Linked DNA regions of Chroogloeocystis siderophila 5.2 s.c.1. The main gene of each other region encodes a partner of the protein of the gene in region 2 in a complex. Links are inferred from orthologs where the notes say so. Each region holds a gene or a part of one and is shown on either strand. Other genes may lie near its edges. The genes, in order: tsaD and tsaE.

What was found.
Region 1: the proteins of tsaE (region 2) and tsaD are in contact, whole or in part, in a crystal structure (PDB 6N9A), measured with the Thermotoga maritima proteins. The link is inferred for Chroogloeocystis siderophila 5.2 s.c.1 from one-to-one orthologs. Residues at the interface, in WP_004082108.1 of Thermotoga maritima: Leu37, Gly38, Lys46, Lys57, Val59, Lys60, Ser61, Thr63, Phe64, Thr65, Leu66, Met67, Val69, Pro71, Tyr82, Arg83, Leu84, Asp86, Asp88, Phe89, Asp93, Ile128, Asp130, Glu131, Arg134; in WP_004082750.1 of Thermotoga maritima: Cys10, Asp11, Arg49, His50, Leu82, Gly84, Gly135, Gly136, Glu154, Thr155, Leu156, Asp157, Asp158, Ser159, Glu162, Asp165, Lys166, Arg169, Leu170, Tyr175, Lys213, Thr214, Leu217, Tyr218, Gln221, Arg222, Asn324.

Annotation. Positions count from the first base shown.
Region 1 is NZ_MRCC01000005.1:202,779-212,538, forward strand. What follows is about bases 4,329-7,229. They hold tsaD (tRNA (adenosine(37)-N6)-threonylcarbamoyltransferase complex transferase subunit TsaD), read left to right. Parts: upstream 4,329-5,203; coding sequence 5,204-6,256; downstream 6,257-7,229. Other genes in these bases: NIES1031_RS07490 (photosystem I reaction center subunit IX), read right to left, coding at 4,329-4,465; NIES1031_RS07495 (Photosystem I reaction center subunit III), read right to left, coding at 4,499-4,993; NIES1031_RS07505 (alpha/beta fold hydrolase), read right to left, coding at 6,293-7,229. Outside these bases: NIES1031_RS07470 (Rqc2 family fibronectin-binding protein), read right to left, coding at 314-2,056; extracellular matrix/biofilm regulator RemA, read left to right, coding at 2,262-2,522; gmk (guanylate kinase), read left to right, coding at 2,607-3,227; NIES1031_RS07485 (photosystem I reaction center subunit XI), read right to left, coding at 3,470-3,988; more of NIES1031_RS07490, read right to left, coding at 4,313-4,328; more of NIES1031_RS07505, read right to left, coding at 7,230-7,258; NIES1031_RS07510 (GNAT family N-acetyltransferase), read left to right, coding at 7,856-8,326; NIES1031_RS07520 (Tic22 family protein), read left to right, coding at 8,807-9,700; prmC (peptide chain release factor N(5)-glutamine methyltransferase), read left to right, coding at 9,704-9,760.
Region 2 is NZ_MRCC01000001.1:68,160-77,833, reverse strand. Bases 3,131-5,945 are described here. They hold tsaE (tRNA (adenosine(37)-N6)-threonylcarbamoyltransferase complex ATPase subunit type 1 TsaE), read left to right. Parts: upstream 3,131-4,208; coding sequence 4,209-4,682; downstream 4,683-5,945. Other genes in these bases: NIES1031_RS00335 (dihydroorotase), read right to left, coding at 4,702-5,945; NIES1031_RS25880 (hypothetical protein), read right to left, coding at 3,824-3,958; NIES1031_RS00345 (hypothetical protein), read right to left, coding at 3,329-3,622. Outside these bases: NIES1031_RS23555 (hypothetical protein), read left to right, coding at 295-501; crossover junction endodeoxyribonuclease RuvC, read right to left, coding at 631-1,179; NIES1031_RS00350 (gluconeogenesis factor YvcK family protein), read left to right, coding at 1,509-2,897; more of NIES1031_RS00335, read right to left, coding at 5,946-6,030; lepB (signal peptidase I), read left to right, coding at 6,324-6,902; NIES1031_RS00325 (dihydroorotase), read right to left, coding at 6,915-8,177; NIES1031_RS00320 (histidine phosphatase family protein), read right to left, coding at 8,246-9,598. UniProt on the Escherichia coli protein: Required for the formation of a threonylcarbamoyl group on adenosine at position 37 (t(6)A37) in tRNAs that read codons beginning with adenine.

The DNA.
Region 1 (9,760 bases), on a different replicon or contig from region 2:
GAAACCCAAACTACACGTTCCCAAAGCAATAGCGGGTTAAAATCTTGATAATTCCTCGTCTTCTATCAAGACATTGTAACAGGAAACACAGACTTTTTTATCAAAATTTACAGTATCCTGACATAACTCTTTCAAGAGATAGATGCTCTGTTGTGCATAATTAAACAAACGGTGAAGCTTAGATTAAAAAAGGATCAAAGATCAAGTTTTGGGGATCAAGGATTATTAGTAGAAAAGCAGAACAAGCAAAGGAGTTATGAGGCAAGAGTGTTGTTAGCGTAGCGCTGCGTAGCACCTGTTAAGTAAAAAAAACTCACTCCTCACCCCTAAGATACGCTTCGGCTTGTTGCGGTTGTCCCCACAAAAGGCGTTCGTTTTTGTAGAGTGCAATTCCTGGTTTTGCGCCTTTGGGCTTATAGACATATTTCGGTTCAGTGTAAACAACTGGAACTTGGTCACTTTGACGCGAACGGCTGTAGTAAGCAGCAAAATTTGCCGTAAACTGTAAATCAGCGGTTTCTGGTACTGCGCCAGGATCGAGCCGGAGTAAAACGTGGCTACCAGGAATTTCTTGCGCATGAAACCACAAATCGTAATCTCCGGCAAGGCGAAAAGTCAAATAGTCATTTTGGCGATTGTTACGACCAATGAGCAATTCAAAACCACTCGGAGTACGATAGCGATGAAAGTTAGTGCTAGCGCTATTCGCATCACTACGACGCGTGTATTCAGAATCTTCGAGATAGCGTTGTTGAATTAATTCCTCGCGAATTTCTTTGAGGGCTTCCAGATCGGCATCGGTGTGATACTTTTCGATTTGGGCGATCGCGGCTTCGACTTGCTGCAAATATGCAATTTCTGCATTGACTTCGGCTAGCAACGGCTCAACTGCACCGCGCGCGCGTTTTAGTTTACCACTACGCTTGTAGAGGCTTTGGGCATTTTGCACCGCATTTTTTTCAGGTTCTAAAGCAATTGTGACGGGTGCACCTGTCTCAAAATCCGCGAGGGTAATCTTTGTCATCCCTGGTTCCCAAGCTTGGAGATGCGCCATTAATAAGTCAGCTTGTTGTTTGTAGTCGTCGGCGCGATTTGATTGTTCCAGGCGATCGCTAAAGTTATTCGCTTTTGTTTGCAACTTCTCCAACAGATTTTTCAATTTCTGACTTAGCTGCTGGCGTAATTGCTGAAATTCCTGCTGATTAAGAAGTGCGGTGTAATACTGATTGAGTAAATCTTGAATATTTTTAACCGGCTGAATCATCTCCCAACCGAGTACGGTATATCCTTTAGCTGTCCAACCTGGTTGAAAGTGCGATTTTTCTAATGCTTCTAGCCATTCTTGCCAACGTTGAAATAACTGTTCCCAATCGGACGGTGTTAACGTCTCGGTCGATTGTTCAGGATCGAGATTCGCCGCGCGTACCATTGATTCAACTAACGCTGGACTCGTTCCACGATAGCTTTTAATTAAGCAGCGTTTTAAAGCACCAGGAACTAAACTAACTTTCGCTTGCCAACGTTGTTGTGATTCTTGCAAGCTGGGAACGTCGTTAGTCAGACTCGGTGGAAATTCGTAAGGTTGTCCAGTTTGTACAGGGCGAATGCTCGATTGTTGCGGGCTGACTTGCTGCGCCGCAGTGATAATCTCTTGATTAGCAGCGGTGAGAATCACATTACTGTGTTTCCCCATAATTTCTACATAAAGGTGAAATAAGGGGTTTTCGCCAGGACGACGGGCAAATTGCAAATCTAAAACGCGTTCCCAAGGCGCGATCGCTTCAATGCCGATCAAAGCTAAACCGCTGAGTTGATGTAGGATTTGTTGGCTAAAAGCAAACGTATCCGGTTTGCGCGGTGGTGGATCGCCGATACAAATGCGCGCCGCTTGCGGATGCCATGAAATATCTAGCCAGCCGCGCTGTTGAAGCGTACGTAATCCTAACACGATCCAAAAGCGATCGCGTTGATAAACCTGTTCCACCCGCGCCGGTAGCCAATTCGCGCAGATGTCGCTGGAAGCAGCCGTTAGTGTTGTAAAGTCAACAGATTGCAAAATGAATTAACGAATATCAATAACTTGTAACTTTTGCTCTATCTTTTGAGCGATTTCTAAAGGTAGAAAAGTGGAAAAACTCGGAACATATAACCTAAAAAGCTGATTTTTCGGTGAATTTTGCCTTGTAAGTCAAAATTTTTGTGGATACCATGAAAGCTAGGTTCCTAATTGCTTCTCACACGGCGCTTGGCGTTAGTATGTCATGGACATTCAGCTAATCAACATCGGGTTTGGCAATATCGTATCTGCCAACCGAGTGGTTGCCATAGTCAGTCCAGAGTCTGCCCCCATTAAGCGTATCATTAGCGATGCTAAAGATCGCAACCAGTTGATTGACGCCACCTATGGTCGTCGCACTCGGGCTGTCATTATTACCGATTCTAGTCACGTAATTCTCTCGGCAATTCAACCGGAAACGGTGGCGAATCGTTTTGTGGTGAATCGCGATCATAGTTCGGAATAGACTGCTCAATTGCTAGAAATCAGGGGTACGATGGGAAATAGACTACTATGGTTACTTTTCCTCGTTTGTATTTAATTTATTAGGATGACGCCAGTTTTATCGCTTCAGGGTTCAGCTACACCACCAAATTGCCTTCCTGAAGGCAAACTAATTGTCTTGACTGGTCCTAGCGGAGTTGGTAAAGGTACGCTGGTACGAGCGCTGCTTGAGCGTCATCCTGAATTATATTTTTCTGTTTCTGTTACTACCCGCGCTCCCCGTCCAGGCGAAATTCACGGTAAACAATACTATTTTGTCAGTCGCAGTGAGTTTCAACAAATGATCGAACAAAACAAACTGCTGGAATGGGCTGAGTTTGCAGGTAACTATTACGGTACTCCCCGCGATACAGTTCTCGAACAAATCTCCAAAGGAAAGTGCGTTTTGTTAGAAATTGAACTCGAAGGCGCGCGCCAAATTTGTCAGTCTTATCCTGAGGCGAAGCGCATCTTTATTATGCCTCCTTCTTTGGCAGAATTAGAACACCGCTTACGCGGTCGCGGTCAAGATTCTCCTGATGCGATCGCACGTCGTCTGCAACGCGCTAAAGATGAAATTAGTGCTGCGGATGAATTCGATATTCAAATTGTCAATGATGATTTTGAGACAGCTTTGGATGCGATCACGTCTACAGTATTTAGTTTTTGTGGTAATGCTTCTAAATGATCGCCTATGAGTCGCATCGTTGTCACAACAATAGGAACGCGATCTTTGGCCGCTGATTGCGATTGGATTAGGAATACGCGATCGCAAAGTTACGTCAGTTGTTAGACAATCCAAAGCAGCAGAAATAGGGCGCACTATGCAGCTAGTGGTGCAATTGAATAACTGTTAACACAAATATAAAAAATAAAAAGGCACAAAGACTGCGTAATTTTTCCTTTGCGCCTTTATGGAGTCGTGCAGTATTACTTGAATATATTTTGAATTAATTCGATATTAGCCAGGATGAAGTAGGCAACAATGGCACCACCAACGCCACCAATTAAGAAGCCACTAGCAAAAGTATTCCAACCTTCGCTGGTGTCAAAAGTGTCAGGAGGATTTGGCACAGTTACAGTCGCAACTGGTTTCGGTGGATCAGTTGCAGCGTATAGCGATACTGCTAGAGTTGAGATCACAACCATGCCCAAAGTTGCCAGTAATCCAGCAATGTTTGCTACATCAGTATCGCGTAATGGACCTAACTTAGCAAAAGGACCTAGCAGCCAATAGCCATGCGCCATCCCTACTTCTAGCCCGCGTCGTAACGGAGTAATCCCTGGACGATACGCTGGTAGGTTATTGATAAACCACTTGACTAAAGAAGAGTTATTAATTGGTGTTTCCAGATTACCAATTTGAGGATCTCGTTTGGAAGGATAAACGACTTCCTGATTTCGCGGATCGCTGGGACGATTTTTAGATGCATCTATTGCTTGTGCCATATTTATGTCAAATCTCAATAAGGTAGTGGCATTATTTTATGGGAATAAATGACCTTAGTTTTCATACTTTGGTCTTAAATTTAGAAAAATTAATTAAGTAATTACGAGTTCAAAAAAGTACAATTGCTCACTCAAAACGCGCTAGCGCTATACCATTTTAAATATGGAGATATAGCGCCTTAGCAATTAAAAAGTAAATTCTTTAAAAAGAAACTCAGAATCTACGAGTAATAGATGGAGTTTCAAGGTTTCAAAAGCAGTGTTTGCCTCACAAACATCACAATTTTTTGCAGAGACAAACACTATGATCTTAGCCGCTGTAATTTATGGCAGCGGATGGAAAAGAAGATCGGGATACAGATAATTAAAGACAATCAACAGAACCGCAGTAAAACTCAGCAAGGCAAAAAGTAGTACTGGACCTAAAGAAAGATAGCGTAGTAGATAATTTTGTTGTTCGCCTTTCTTTTGTTGCATAAATCAGTCTCCAAAAAATTAATTCAAATCAAACTAGCGTGGAGAAACTGGGATTTCGTCATCCTTAGCAACTAATTCTCCCGAAAGTAGTTCTTTCACAGCTGCGAGGGGCCAAGTGAAGCCTGATAGCATGAGTGGCAGTGCGGTAGGCACGTCGATAATGACTTCTCGCAATTCAGTATTGTCGCGCTTTTTGACTTCTTGAAGATAGGCACGTCCTACCCAGCCAATCCAACCAGCAATATAGAGAAAGAGAATGCTAGGAATTAGAAAGTCACCTGCATGATTGAGACGACCATCTACAATTAAGTGGGGTAAACCCTCAGGACCGCATAATTCTTGAGCATAACGCTCAAACCGCTTTTGCCCTGAATTAGGATCGGCAGTAGTATTGCGGGCAGAAGCTGCCCTTTGGATAAATTCTGGAGATTCACTACAAGGCACAAGCCCTGCACCAACGGCTAATGCCTGCGGTACAAAATTAAACCACAAACTGATGACAAGGACTAGAGCAAACAATCGTCGCATGGAATTGTTTCCCTTTATTACAAAACCTAAATTTTGTTGTACGATAAGCAGCCTGGACAAGCTAGGCAAGCGCTCATATGGAAGCAATCATACTCTTGCGTGTGAACCTAGTAAAGTTTGCAGTGGATAAAGTTTAAGCTACTTAATATAGTCGGATAAATTCTGCTTGTCATTGTTAGAATTCGCACTTAAGACGCCTGTTTCAAAATTATGTCAACTGTTTTAGCGCTAGAAACTAGCTGCGACGAAACTGCTGTCGCCATTGTTAAAAATCGTCAAGTTTGTAGTAGTATTGTGAACTCACAAATTGCGATTCACAGCCAATACGGTGGAGTTGTTCCAGAAGCAGCTTCGCGCCAACATTTAGAGATTATTAATCATGGAATTGAGCTTGCTTTGACGCAGGCAAATCTCACGTGGCAAGAAATCGATGGAATTGCCGCAACGTGCGCCCCAGGACTTGTTGGAGCCTTATTAGTAGGAGTTACCGCCGCAAAAACGCTAGCGATCGTGCAGCAAAAACCGTTTATCGGCGTGCATCACCTTGAAGGACACATTTATGCAAATTATCTGAGCGAGCCGAGTTTAGAGCCGCCTTTTTTGAGTTTGCTCGTTTCTGGCGGGCATACGAGTTTAATTTATGTCAAAGATTGTGGTGTGTACGAAACGTTAGGCGAAACCCGCGATGATGCGGCGGGAGAAGCTTTTGATAAAGTAGCGCGATTACTCAAACTCGGTTATCCTGGCGGTCCAGTAATTGATAAACTAGCGCAATTAGGCAACGCACAAGCCTTTTCGTTACCCGAAGGCAACGTTTCGCAACCAAGTGGCGGGTATCATCCGTATGATTCGAGCTTTAGTGGTTTAAAAACCGCAGTTCTGCGGCTAGTACAGCAACTCGAAAAAGAAAGACAACTCCCCGTAGAAGATGTTGCCGCAAGTTTTCAAGCGAGTGTTGCGCGATCGCTCACCAAACGGGCGATCGCCTGTGCGCGAGATTACAATCTCAACACAATAGCTGTTGGTGGTGGTGTTGCTGCAAATAGCGGCTTGAGACATCATTTGACGACTGCTGCGAGTGCGCACAACTTGCGTGTCTTATTTCCCCCACTCAAATTTTGTACCGACAATGCCGCTATGATTGGTTGTGCTGCGGCGGAACACCTGGATCGCGGTCACACTTCCCCCCTGAATTTAGGCGTCCAATCCCGATTAACGTTGACTGCAGTCATGCAGTTATACCAACACAATGGTTGGACATAGTATTTGTCCCATTTCTTCCTCTGCTCACGCCAGTTGCTACAACGGAGGAAACTTGCGCGCCGCACCGGCTCCTCTGCTGCTGTGGTTATGCTGCGCTAGAAGCAGGCGAATTTGATTAGCAACAGTTTGCGGGTGTTCGACCATTGCTAAATGTCCGCACTCAGGAATTTCCATGACATTATTGCCACACGCTTCAAATAGCGGATGAAAGCTTGCCAAATGCCGGACGTACTTCGGCTCCATAATTTGATCTTTGTCGCCTGTAATAAAATACACGGGTTGCTGAAGTTGGGATACAACTTTTGGTAAAAGATTAATTTCTGCTTCGGTCGTTGAATCTAAAAGCGTTCCCAAAGCGGCGTCAGGATGTGCGACAACAAAATCAATCAACCGCTGACGACCCCATGTAGGTGCGATCGCTTGCGCCACATTAGCACGAGTAAATAGTAAATCGAGCAGTGGTAAATAACACAACCAACGCGGACGATATTTGATTAGTTTTGAACCCCAACTGCGAAACTGCTCAAAAGCTTCTTTAAGATAAATACCGCCACCCGCATTAATACAAATAACTCCCTTAATCCGGTCTGGCATTTGGTCAGCTGCCCACAACGCAATACTACCACCCAACGAATGACCAATTAACCAAGCGCTTGTAATATTGAGTTTCTCTAAGAGAATTATTAAATCTTGTGCATAAGCAGCAGCAGTGTAGCGCGATGAGGAATGGTGAACCGCCGCAGCACCCACCGAAGCCGGAACCAAACTCGAAACATTTTCTGAGTGTGGCAACTCACGGTTAACTTGATTCAGTTGCGACTGACCAAAACCGCGCAGATCGTATGCTAGACACTGAAAGTCTGGGGATAACTGTTCGATGATAGGCTGCCAGTATCCACGGCTTAATAGCCAACCGTGAATAAATACTAAAGCATGAGTATCTGCTGTGGGAGTCGTTAGCTCGTAGGCGTGGGGGACTCCTAGAATTTCAATGGTTGCCATGCTTATATCCTATCCTGAACGCTCCCCACTAAACTTGAGTTTTCGATAAAAAAGAGTTGTAGCTTTGATATAGCTTCCCTAATTTCTCAAGAGTTCAAAGATCAGAGGGCGGGGACGCACTTTTCTCAGAACTAGGGTTCAAGGTTAAAGATTGTGACTTGGAATCAGATTCGAACGCGTTGAATGCACGCTGTAGAAAAATTTGTTTCAACGAACAGAAATGAGAAATTAAGATTGTTTGATCCCCAACTTCTGACACCTGACGCCTAAGATCCAACCTGTCTCAAACTAAATTCAGCTTTTTAGTGAAAAATGCTACATTTGGGAATAGCTAGTTGGTGACACGATACATTGATTCTGCTTAACTGACTTAGGCACACTTGTATTCACCAGCATTATTGCTGAATGAATAAATTTGAGAGTACCAGATAGGTGAGTTAACACAATAAACTGTAAAGTGACAGACTAGTTTATGCACTTGTAATCATAATTATCTACCCGAACCACATTGGCATGGGTTTTTGGAAAAGCTGGTTTAGCGGTTCTGAGATAGCCTCTGGCACCAAAACGACTGTAAATGAGGAGTACGCAATTGAAATGGCAAACGGCTCCTCTCCAAGTAGCGATCGCCTAGAAAAATCTGGCGAAGGCGATCGCATTGTTTTTAGTAGCGAACGTGAAATTGACTTATACGAACTAGAAGAACTATGTGATGCGGTCGGTTGGTCGCGTCGTCCGCTGCGCAAGGTAAAAAAAGCCATACAGCATAGTTTCTTGGTGGCGTCAATGTGGGAAGTTCGCGGTACTCAACGAAGACTTATCGGTTTTGCGCGGGCGACTTCAGACCATGCCTTTAATGCCACAATTTGGGATGTTGTTGTGCATCCCTCGTTTCAAGGTAAAGGTTTGGGTAAGGCATTGATGAAGTACATGATTAAAAAACTCAGAAGTGAAGACATCAGCAATATCACATTATTTGCCGACCCCCATGTCGTAGATTTTTACCGAGGCTTAGGATTTATGTCTGACCCCGAAGGTATTAAAGGAATGTTTTGGTATCCAAATTAGTCTAGACGAAATTAACATAAGGTTTTCTCTTCTGTGCCAAACTTTGCTATGCTATACTAGCGACGATACGAATTAAAGCAACGGGATGTAGCGCAGCTTGGTAGCGCGCCTGCTTTGGGAGCAGGATGTCGCAGGTTCAAATCCTGTCATCCCGATAGTTAGGAAGTAAAATAACTTAGCTAGAAAGGCAAAGGGCAAATAGGGATATATCTGCCTTGTTGACTTTCACAACGCTATTGCTCCAAGCAGTCATAATCGTCATTGCTCAGCAAATGACTCAATTGTCAACTAAAACCAAAAGCAAATGTAGTGCGGAACGATCTACCTATTTGTAACGTCTGGCTTGGATGTTATCAGTTAATGACTCACACAACCAACAAAGCGATCGCCAAAGCGCTAACATAACAAAAATCACGACAGCGCGTTTACAAATCAGATACTTTGTCATACTCTAGTGGGCTATTGATGCCAGGAGCAGTTATGAAATCAATTTTTCGTTGGGGCGCAACTTTAGGAATATTAGGAAGCGCCGTTATGAGTTCTGCCCTCGCAGGTAATCTGCGGGCGCTGGCTTTGCCACAAGAGCAAATTTTGCAGAAATTAGGGTCTGTCCCCGTATTTACGATCACTGATAGTAAGGGTGCTCCCCTAGTCGCGACTCCGCCGCAGAACGCACAAAACCAAAATCAACAAAATCAAAGTCCCGTCGCAGGCGTTTTTATTAGCCAAAAAGATGCGCAAGCATTTGTCAACAACCTGAAGAAAACAAATCCACAGCTAGGTAATACAGTACGCGTTGTCCCTGTACCGTTAGGAGAGGTCTACAAGCTTGAACAAGCCAACGCAAATCAACCAAATTCTTTAGATATAGCTTACATACCAGCTAAACAGCAATTTGATGCTGCCTTAACTTTACTACGGCAAAGTGGTAGCAACTCAGAACTGCGTAAAGCGTGCGAACAAAATAAAAGAAGATTAGAAGACTGCGTAGGAACTCCGCTGTTTGTCGCACGAGCCGGAAAAGAAAAAGGCTACCTGACGATGAAGATAAACCGTCCACAAGCCAATAATCAGCAAGCAGAAGTTGAAGTCATTCCTTTCTACTTCAACAAAGAAGAATTACAAGGAATGCTCGATCGCTTCAAGAAGCAGCAACCTGAGTTAGCTTCTACCGTTGATATCCAAGTTCTCAATTTAGAAGGAATGTTAGAAATTCTGAGAACTCGCAACGACGAAGGCGTACAACAAATTGTGCTGGTTCCGCCGCAAGAGTCGATTCAGTACGTGCGATCGCTCCAACAATCTGCCGGTCAACAAGCACAACCACAGCGCCCAGCACCACAACAAGCCGCGCCGCAGCGCCCAGCCCGCTAATACATGAACGATCAGTTGCTAACATCTGGTTTAGCACTTTGGCAATGGCGTAGTGCTGCT
Region 2 (9,674 bases):
GGGTAGCAGATTGAGACATAAATGCAACCCTCAAAACACGGTTCTATCTTACCAAAAAGGAAGCAGAAGGGCAGAGAGAGTAGATGAGAAATAATACATAATGTTCTCTAGTCACTAGTCATTAATCACTCACCCCTTGCTACTTACTACTTGAGTATAACGTACGTATTTTTATCATCATTTGGCTAGGTCAACTTGTCTCAACGATTGGCAGCAGTATGAAGGGCTTTGCGATTGAAATTTGGGTGTGGCAGCAAACACAACAAGCAACAACATTAACGCTGTGCAGCTTCCTTGGCAGATAAAATATTTGAACCAACGATGCAATCGCCACACTTGGTCGCACGTTACTTAGGAACAATCTTCAGTACAAGTGCAGGTTCTGGAATAGCGTTTCTATATGTACTGTGTGCGGTATGGGATGTATGTTCTTGGTCGGTTGTGTTGGTTATGCTGTACCAATTCTGCGCGAAAGTGCCGTGCGGAGGTGTCCTCCGTTGAGACAACTGGCGTTAATAGGTAATAAGTAATCAATAAAAATACCTACTCACTCTGCTCACCGATATTTGACAACTGTAAAGCCAACATAGTATGAACCCTGGGATGGAATACTCTGTTTTAACCCTGAGCCTAGACCTCTGATCCTTGCTCATTATACCACGCCGTTAACGCGACAGCAAGCGCATCTGCGGCGTCATCAGGGCGCGGAATATAATCTAAATCTAATTCTTGCGCGACAGCTTGTTGGACTTCATACTTCTTGGCATTACCCCAACCGGTGAGTGCTTGTTTAATTTGGGCTGGTGTAAACTCGACAAACGGGATATCGTGCTGTGCCAACACTAGCATAATCACACCACGCGCCTGAGCTACAGTAATTGTATTTCCCATCTTGTAGAAAAAGAGCTTTTCAATCGCAACTAAATCAGGTTGCGACTGTTCGAGCAAGATATTTAAGTCTTCGTAAATCGTACACAGCCGCTTTCCCATCTCGACGCCGGCTGAAGTTTGAATCACACCAAAATCAAGTAACGTTAATTCTGGTTTAGTAATGACTTCTGCATTGGCAGCATGAGAAGAAAGCGCCCCAGAAGAACTTCTATCTCGCTGTGTTGCACTAATTGTACCGAATCCCAAAATAGCTAGACCAGGATCTATTCCCAAAATTCGCTTTTCCATATCATTTTCCTGATCGCCAGGTTGTCACTAACACCTAGTACCCAACTTGTGTAAAAGTAGATGCAACTTTAATCACAAAGTCCTAGTCAAATACGGTGAATTCCATCGATATTACATGAAAATACATAAAATTATGCGTTCTCCCATCGCCATTAAAGCTATAAATGCATCGGAGACTTCTCTCAATGGGGGGCGGCGAAGTCGGCGATCGCGCCACCCCCACATGGGAGTATCCTCACTTAGTCAAGCTACTTGACAAAGTTAGCTCACCTACTAAATTCACAAGGGTTTGGTATACATCTTGGTATCTCCCTGCTGAAGAGTTGCATATGCCATTTGTTCGTTTTAAAAAATCTTTACGAAACATCAAGCAGGAATCGCTCCATCGCGCCCCCCATCGAGTTGGTCAGTGGTTCAAGTGGTTAGCGCCTGGGTTATTTGTCAAACGCTGGTTACTGTTAAGTGCTGGTGGAGTAGTGTTAGTTGGCTTAGGTTTAGCAATTTGGGTTAAACTGACGCCTATTTTTTATGCATTGCAATTAATACAGGACATTGTCGGTACGATCGCAAACGTTGTTCCTAATTATGTTAGCGGTCCTTTGGTACTGCTACTTGGCGCATTATTAATCTTCTGGGGACAAACTCGCACAGTAGGTTCGATTACCGAGGTGTTACGACCAGAAGGCGGTGAGGAAGAACTCATCGACGTACTATTAACACATCGTCGCTTGCATCGCGGACCTAAAATTGTCGCAATTGGTGGCGGGACAGGTTTATCAACCTTACTGCGCGGACTCAAGGCGTATAGCGCAAATATTACTGCAATCGTCACTGTAGCGGATGATGGCGGGTCTTCAGGACGGCTGCGGCGTGAAATTGGTGTTCTCCCCCCAGGCGATATTCGTAACTGTTTAGCCGCCCTCGCTTCTGAGGAAAAACTGTTAACCGAACTCTTTCAATATCGATTTCAAGCTGGTGATGGTTTAGTTGGTCATAGTTTTGGCAATTTATTCCTCACCGCGATGAGTGAAATTACTGGTGATTTAGAACGAGCGATCGCCGCAAGTTCCCAAGTTCTTGCAATTCGCGGACAAGTTTTTCCCGCAACGCTGAGTGATGTCCGTTTATGGGCAGAATTAGCCGATGGTCGTCGCATTGAAGGTGAATCTAATATTACTAAAGCAGGCGGCTGTATCCTTAAAATCGGCTGTACTCCCGCCGAACCCCCAGCCTTACCCAAAGCACTGCAAGCGATTAACGAAGCTGACTACATTATCATCGGTCCTGGAAGTCTTTATACAAGCGTCATTCCTAATTTATTAGTCCCAGAAATTGCGGCGGCGATCGCTGCCCGCTGTAAAGGAGGCAAAACACCGCCGATTCCTTGTATCTACGTTTGTAATGTCATGACGCAACCAGGCGAAACACAAGGTTACACTGTCTCGGATCATATTCGCGCGATCGATGCTGCGTGCGGACAAAAATTATTTAGTGCTGTCCTTGTTCATCGACGCACTCCCTCAGAAAAAAGCCTGAGGCGCTATGCACAAGAAAATTCTCATCCTGTATTTCTAGATCGTGATGTTGTCGCCCGCTTAGGACGGCGGATCGTTTTAGCCAACGTGATGGATGAAGACGAAGAAACAGGACTAGTGCGGCATAACCCTCAAGCATTAGCTCAGGTATTATTACGCTGGTATGGTCGCGCTCATGTGTAAAGTTTAACTAGCTCGCACAAGTTTTTCTATACCATCTTCTGTAGAATTCCCTTCAAGCATTTCTTGGAAAAACTGATTAAGTGATTTTTCTCGACTCACAAACTGAGACATAATTCTATCACTTTGAAAATGTTCTGTAGGCCGAAATGTGAGAAGATAAAGCATTTCGCTTGTATTCTGATTTAAAATTATTAAATGGTCTACTTAACAGGTAGTCTAATAGTTTACTAATAAAATGTATTTTATAGCAGAGGTCACGGTTGAAAATGAGTTAGGGTAATGGTTATTCATACCTTCGATGTCCTAGCTACCCCAACGAGACTGCTATATAATCTAAGGTATGCACTGAAGCATCAAACTTGTAATATAGTAGGAGTCAGAGGTCAGAGTTAAACTTCCCTAGGGAAGTCAATATGAGCTTCTATAATATCCTAACTCTGTTGACTATGGCCATACCACAAACATAGATGAATGAGTGGTAGCGATCGCCTACAAGTTTGCGTTGCTACTACTTGTACCGCTTGAACTAAATCAACCAGCGATGTTGACGCAGTATTTGTTTTCTTGACGTGTAAACGATGAGGTGATCGCTTTTCTATTTCTAATCTTTCTAGTTGAGATGTTAAAGCGCTAATTTGACCTTCTAAAGTGTTTTTCTCTAATCTAAATTGTTCAATTCGAGATTTTAGCTTTTCCTGCTCCATGAGTTGAGTGTTTTGTTGCATAATAGCAGCAACTCTACACTCTAAATCTTTTTTGTCTCGTTTGAGAGATATAAGTTTTTGTTCAGCCTGGTGTAATTCTTCTCGTCTTTGAACAAATTGTCCTTCAACTTTAGCTAATTCTGATTGCGCTTTTCGTAGTTCATTAACTCTTACTATAAGAACTTGTAGTTCGGCTTTTCATCTTTCTAACTCTGCTTTATATTATTGGTTACTGCTGAGTAGTTTCTTACTAGAAATAGTAGCGCCAACAGCCCCTGTGGTACTTCCCAATAATGCACCACTCGTTCCTCCTACTGAAGCTGCTACACCTAAGCCAACAGCAAGTGAACCTACCATTAATCAATCTTGGTTTGGCATACCCCCACAAGTCCTTATGCTAAATTGGTTACACCATTTCTACATAAAGCTTGTTGAGTCAGCCTCGTCAAATTTACGGAATGTATTATTTTTACTAATATTTACCAGTGAGTAATTATTCGGTTGTTTAAATAATAAAATAACTTAAATCTTTAACTTGCATATTCTAAGCAACAATTAAACATAAATAATCGAAGTTTGTAATGTCTAACAAAGTACACATTAAATTATGACTATTAATACTTTTAATTGCATACTTATAGATACAAATGCTACGATGTATTTAGGTGTATTATTAGGACGATTTTTAAGTGCTGGAAGTGTTATTTTGTTACACGGCGATCTAGGCACTGGCAAAACAACTTTAGTTCAAGGAATTGGTAAAGGATTAGGAATCACTGAACCAATTGTTAGCCCTACTTTTACTTTAATTAACGAGTATACGGAAGGACGTTTGCCGCTTTATCATCTAGATTTATATCGTCTAGAACCAAAAGACGTTGCTGCATTGCACCTAGAAACTTACTGGGAAGGTATCGACGCAGATTTGGGGATAATGGCAATCGAATGGGCAGAACGATTGCCCTACTTACCACCAACTTATCTTAGTATTTGCCTAAACCACACTTCAAATGGTCGCCAAGTAGAGTTGTCTGCGGTTGATATTTCGCTTGATTTTTTAGCAAGATTTCAAACTAACTAAACTCTAGGCTAACCCGCTTCTATCCATCAAACTGTAGCGCTTCACCTCTAACATTTGTATCTAATTTACCCTTGTTGTAGACAATCTGACCGCCGACAATTGTCGTTACAGGCCATCCAGTAAGTTGCCAACCTTCAAAAGGACTCCAACCGCACTTAGTTTGTAACTCCTCACGCAAAACAGGGCGGTACGTGTTGAGATCGACTAAGACAAGATCTGCGTCATAACCAACCGCGATCGCGCCTTTATTCGGAATCCGATATGCTTTAGCAACGGCGGTAGACATCCAGTGCGCGACTTGCGCTACAGTACAGCGCCCCTGCATCGCTTGTGTCAGCATCAATGCTAATGATGTTTCTACCCCTGGCATTCCTGAAGGTGTATTCGGATACTCTTGCGCTTTTTCTTCTAAAGTATGCGGTGCGTGATCGGTGGCGATAAAGTCAATAACACCATCAAGTAAAGCTTGCCATAACACTTCATTATCCTGCGGCGATCGCAATGGTGGATTCATCTGTGCTAAAGTGCCAATCTTGGCATAAGCATCAGTATTCAATAGTAAATGCTGTGGTGTCACTTCCGCCGTAACCCAGCTTGGTTTATCGTGACGCAACAATTCGGCTTCGTCTCCGGTTGACATATGCAGAATATGTAAGCGTCGCTGATATTTCTTAGAAAGTTTTAACGCGAGTTTTGTTGCATTTAATGCTGCTGCTACATCCTGAATTTGCGAGTGAATCGCCGGATCTTTAATGCCCGCAAACTCTTGTCTTCTTTGAGTGATGCGGGCTTGATCTTCCGCATGAACAGCAATTAAGCGATCACCTTGCGAAAAAATTTGCTCTAAGGCAGCTTCTTTATCAACGAGTAATTGACCGTGCATTGAACCCATGAAAATTTTAATTCCTGGGGTAGGATTGACGGCGAGTAAATCAGGGGTATTATCTCCGGTAGCTCCGATGAAAAAACCGTAGTTAACTAAACACTTTTGCCTGGCACGTTCGAGTTTATCGTCCAAAGCTTGCTGATTTGTCGTTAGCGGGCGAGTATTCGGCATTTCTAAAAAAGACGTGACACCACCTCTAGCACACGCACAGCTAGCAGTAAACAAATCTTCTTTGTGTTCTAAGCCTGGTTCGCGAAAATGAACTTGAGGATCGATAACACCAGGCAACAAAGTTAAACCGGATGCGTCTATTTCTAGATAGTCTGCGCTATTTGCTGGTGGCGCAATTTCAGGCGCGACTTGCGCAATTTGGCGATCGCGAACCAGCACATCTCCAATTAAAAAGTCACCATTTGGTAAAAGAATTTGGGCATGGCGGATGAATAGATTTGTAGATGACATGACAATTAATTAAGTACTGGGGTTGAGTGTAACAAGTGACAACACTTTGAAAATAGCAGGACTTATAAACAGTGGCAGAATAAATGCACGTTATTCTACCGGAAAAGCAAGGGGTGAGTTAAAACTGTAGAGCGATCGCGTCTTTATATCCACGTTCTCAAACTTCAATGAAACTTTTCAGGATACCAGTGTTACATTAATGTAAGCTTTTTCTAGTTAGAATTAATAAATCAAAGTATTTTCGCTCGTTAAATTAGTTATTAGCACCTTTCGGTTGTTTTAAACAAAGCTCTATGTCTCGTGTGCCAGATCAAGTATCGAAAAAAAATTCGCGACAAGATAGTGAAGGTTCTTGGATCGGTGAATTAGGTAGAACGATCGCCTTAAGTATTGTATTAGCTTTAGGAATTCGGACTTTTGTTGCCGAAGCGCGTTGGATACCTTCCGAGTCTATGCTGCCAACGCTGCAAAAGTATGACAAGTTGATTGTCGATAAGTTGAGTTATCGTTTCACAAGCCCACAACGGGGAGATATCGTGGTTTTTTCTCCTACCAAAGGAATTATTCAAGAAAACCCCAATCTCAAAGATGCTTTTATCAAAAGAATTATTGGACTACCTGGCGATAAGGTAGAAGTTAGAGGCGGACGAGTTTACATCGACGATCAGCCGTTGCGCGAAAACTACATCGAAGCGCCTCCGCAGTACCTATATGGACCTGTGATTGTGCCAGAAAACTCGTATTTAGTCTTAGGCGATAACCGCAACAACAGCTATGATAGCCATTTTTGGGGCTTTGTGCCGCGAGAAAATATTATCGGACGTGCAGTAGTCCGCTTTTGGCCTCCGCATCGAGTCGGGGAAATAAATTAAAGAACAGCCTTCTCAATTCTTGTACCAAGTTTGCACGACACGTCCTTGCAGCGTTTGTCCTAACCACGGCGTATTACTTGACAAAGATTTCAAAGTATGTACTTGCAATTGCCATACTTGGTGTGGATCGAAAAGAACCATTTCTGCCGATGTATCAGGAGAAATCGCACTAGGGTTTTGTTGTAAACATTGAGATGGGCAGGTACTAAGGCTGCGCCATAATTCGACTGCGGACAATTCACCCGTTTCTACAAGATTTTGCCACAGTAAGGGTAAAGCTAACTCTAAACCGATCGCACCCGCAGGAGCTTCGGCAAAGGCAACAGTTTTTTCTTCGTAGGTGTAAGGAGTGTGATCGACGGCGATTGCATCGATAATACCCGAACGAACTCCTTGACGTAGTGCCTGAACATCGCTGGTATTTCCGAGTGGTGGTTCTAATCGCAGCGAGGGATTGTAACTTTTCACCGCTTGCGTATCAAGAAGCAAGTGCATCCAAGTCGTACTCGCCGTAATAGGTAAGCCTTGAGCTTTTGCCGCTTGAATCAATTCGACACCCCGCGCCGTTGAAATCCGCATAATATGTACGGGAGTCCCAATCGCGGCGACAACTTCTAAAATTGCAGCCAACGCCGCCGTTTCTGCGATCGCCGGATTTCCTGATAATCCAAAACGAATTGATTGCGTACCTTCGCGCATCACGCCATTTCCCGCCAACTGCGCGTCACACGCCCACAACGCCACCGGCTTATTGATTGGTTTGATGTATTCTAGCAAGCGCCGTAGTAGTGCTAAATTTTCAATCGCGCGACCATCGGCAAAACCCACAACATTTGATTCAGCCACTAATTCTGCCAATTCGGTCATTTGCTGTCCTTTAACACCAACCGTCAGCGCCGCCCAAAACTTAACTTTAACCGTGGCGGCTGCGAGTTCCTGCTGTAGCCGCGATACTACCGATAGATTATCAAGCGCGGGCATCGTATCCGGCAAAACGTGCAATCGAGTAAACCCGCCAGCAGTTGCAGCATCAATAAGCGATCGCCAAGTTTCGCGTTCTTCAAACCCAGGTTCGCCAGAATGGCTGTACAAATCGACCAATCCAGGACCTAACACAAGTCCGCGACAATTACGCACCTGCGTATTAGTTGAATAGTCGGCGATCGTTTCCTGCAATGCCTGAATCAGACCATCAACAACCAAAACATCAGCTACCCGATCAGTACTCGATACAGGATCAATCACCCGAACTTGTTGTAGCAATTCACTCTTCATGAATTTTGATTGGGACAGACTCACCTGACACCAATTAATTTAATAATGACCTATTGTTACCCAGTACCCTACAACGCCCCTGCGGCAGTTTTATCAAGAACACCTCCCCCAAGATGAGTTGTGATATTCATTGCTTGCAATACAGGTAAACCTGCTGCACTTTGCGGATAATCAATAACGCTGACAGCCCCATTTCCTTGGCGAAAGTTCCAGAAATGCGCAGGTGACAAACCCAAAACATGACACAGTAAAACTTTATTCGTGGCATCGTGCGCCACAACCAACCCAGTCGTTTGACTTGCTGCGGAATCAAGAATACTTTGCCAAGCCGCAACACTGCGTTCCCAGACTTGCTGTAAATTCTCACCTTGTGGCATTTGTACCTCTGCTGGTACTGTTCGCCATTGATGTAGTTTCCCTGGAAAACTTTGCTCGATCTCTGATTCTAATTTACCTTCCCAAAGTCCGTGATTAATCTCTTGCAGGTCAGCGTGTAATTGCAGTTGAATTTCAGGGTGATGCTGCAAAATAATCTCTGCGGTTTCCTTGGGACGCAACATTGGGCTACTCACAGCGAAATCCAGCCGCACGTTTTTCAGAAATTCCGCTGCTTTTTGTGCCTGTTGCCGACCATTATCGTTGAGCGGAACATCGATTTGCCCCTGAAACCGCGTTTGGCGATTCCATTCGGTTTCACCATGACGTACAAGCAAAAGGCGCTGTCCTTGATGATTTGGTCGCAGTGAAGGTAGAATTTCGCCCAAATGTGCTGTTTGATTGAGTGATTCTAGCTGTACTGCTCCCCACTTGCTGTCTTTTTGGTGCGAAGGAGTCGCCGGATCGAAATTCAGGACTGTGACATTACAGTTCGATTGCTGAATCGAGTGGTAGCGTTGCGGCGAAATTCCCAAAGCCGTACTAATCAAAGCGCGATTGATACCGTTATGCCCCACGATCAGAATTGTTTCGCCTGCATGACGCGGTAAAGTTTCTTCCCAAAACTGTCTTGCTTGTTGAAACAAACTGAGAATGGGGAAGTGTTCGCGGTTTTCTCCCACCACCATCACCAGTTGATCCGGATGTTCGTGCCAAAGTCGGTAAGCATCAGGAAATTTCTCGCGCACCTCAGAGGAAAGCATTCCTTCCCACAACGACAAGTCAACTTCCATTAAGATACTAGAAGCTTGCGGCTTGAGGGGTGTTGCTAAGCAATTACAGATGATTTCTGCTGTATGTTTTGCTCGCTGTAGAGGGCTAGTATAAACCGCAGCAAAATTTAAGTGACTCAGCGCACCACCAACTTTACGGGCATCGTTTTGCCCCTTTTCAGTTAAAGTTGACACATCACTACGACCCTGAATGCGCTTTTCGGTGTTGTAGCTGCTTTGACCGTGACGCACAATAATGACACGAGTGGTCAATCTATTTATCCTCCCACAGCACTTTTTGTAAATCGTTCGCTGCACATTCGCAGCACATACGAGCCAGCGTTATTTT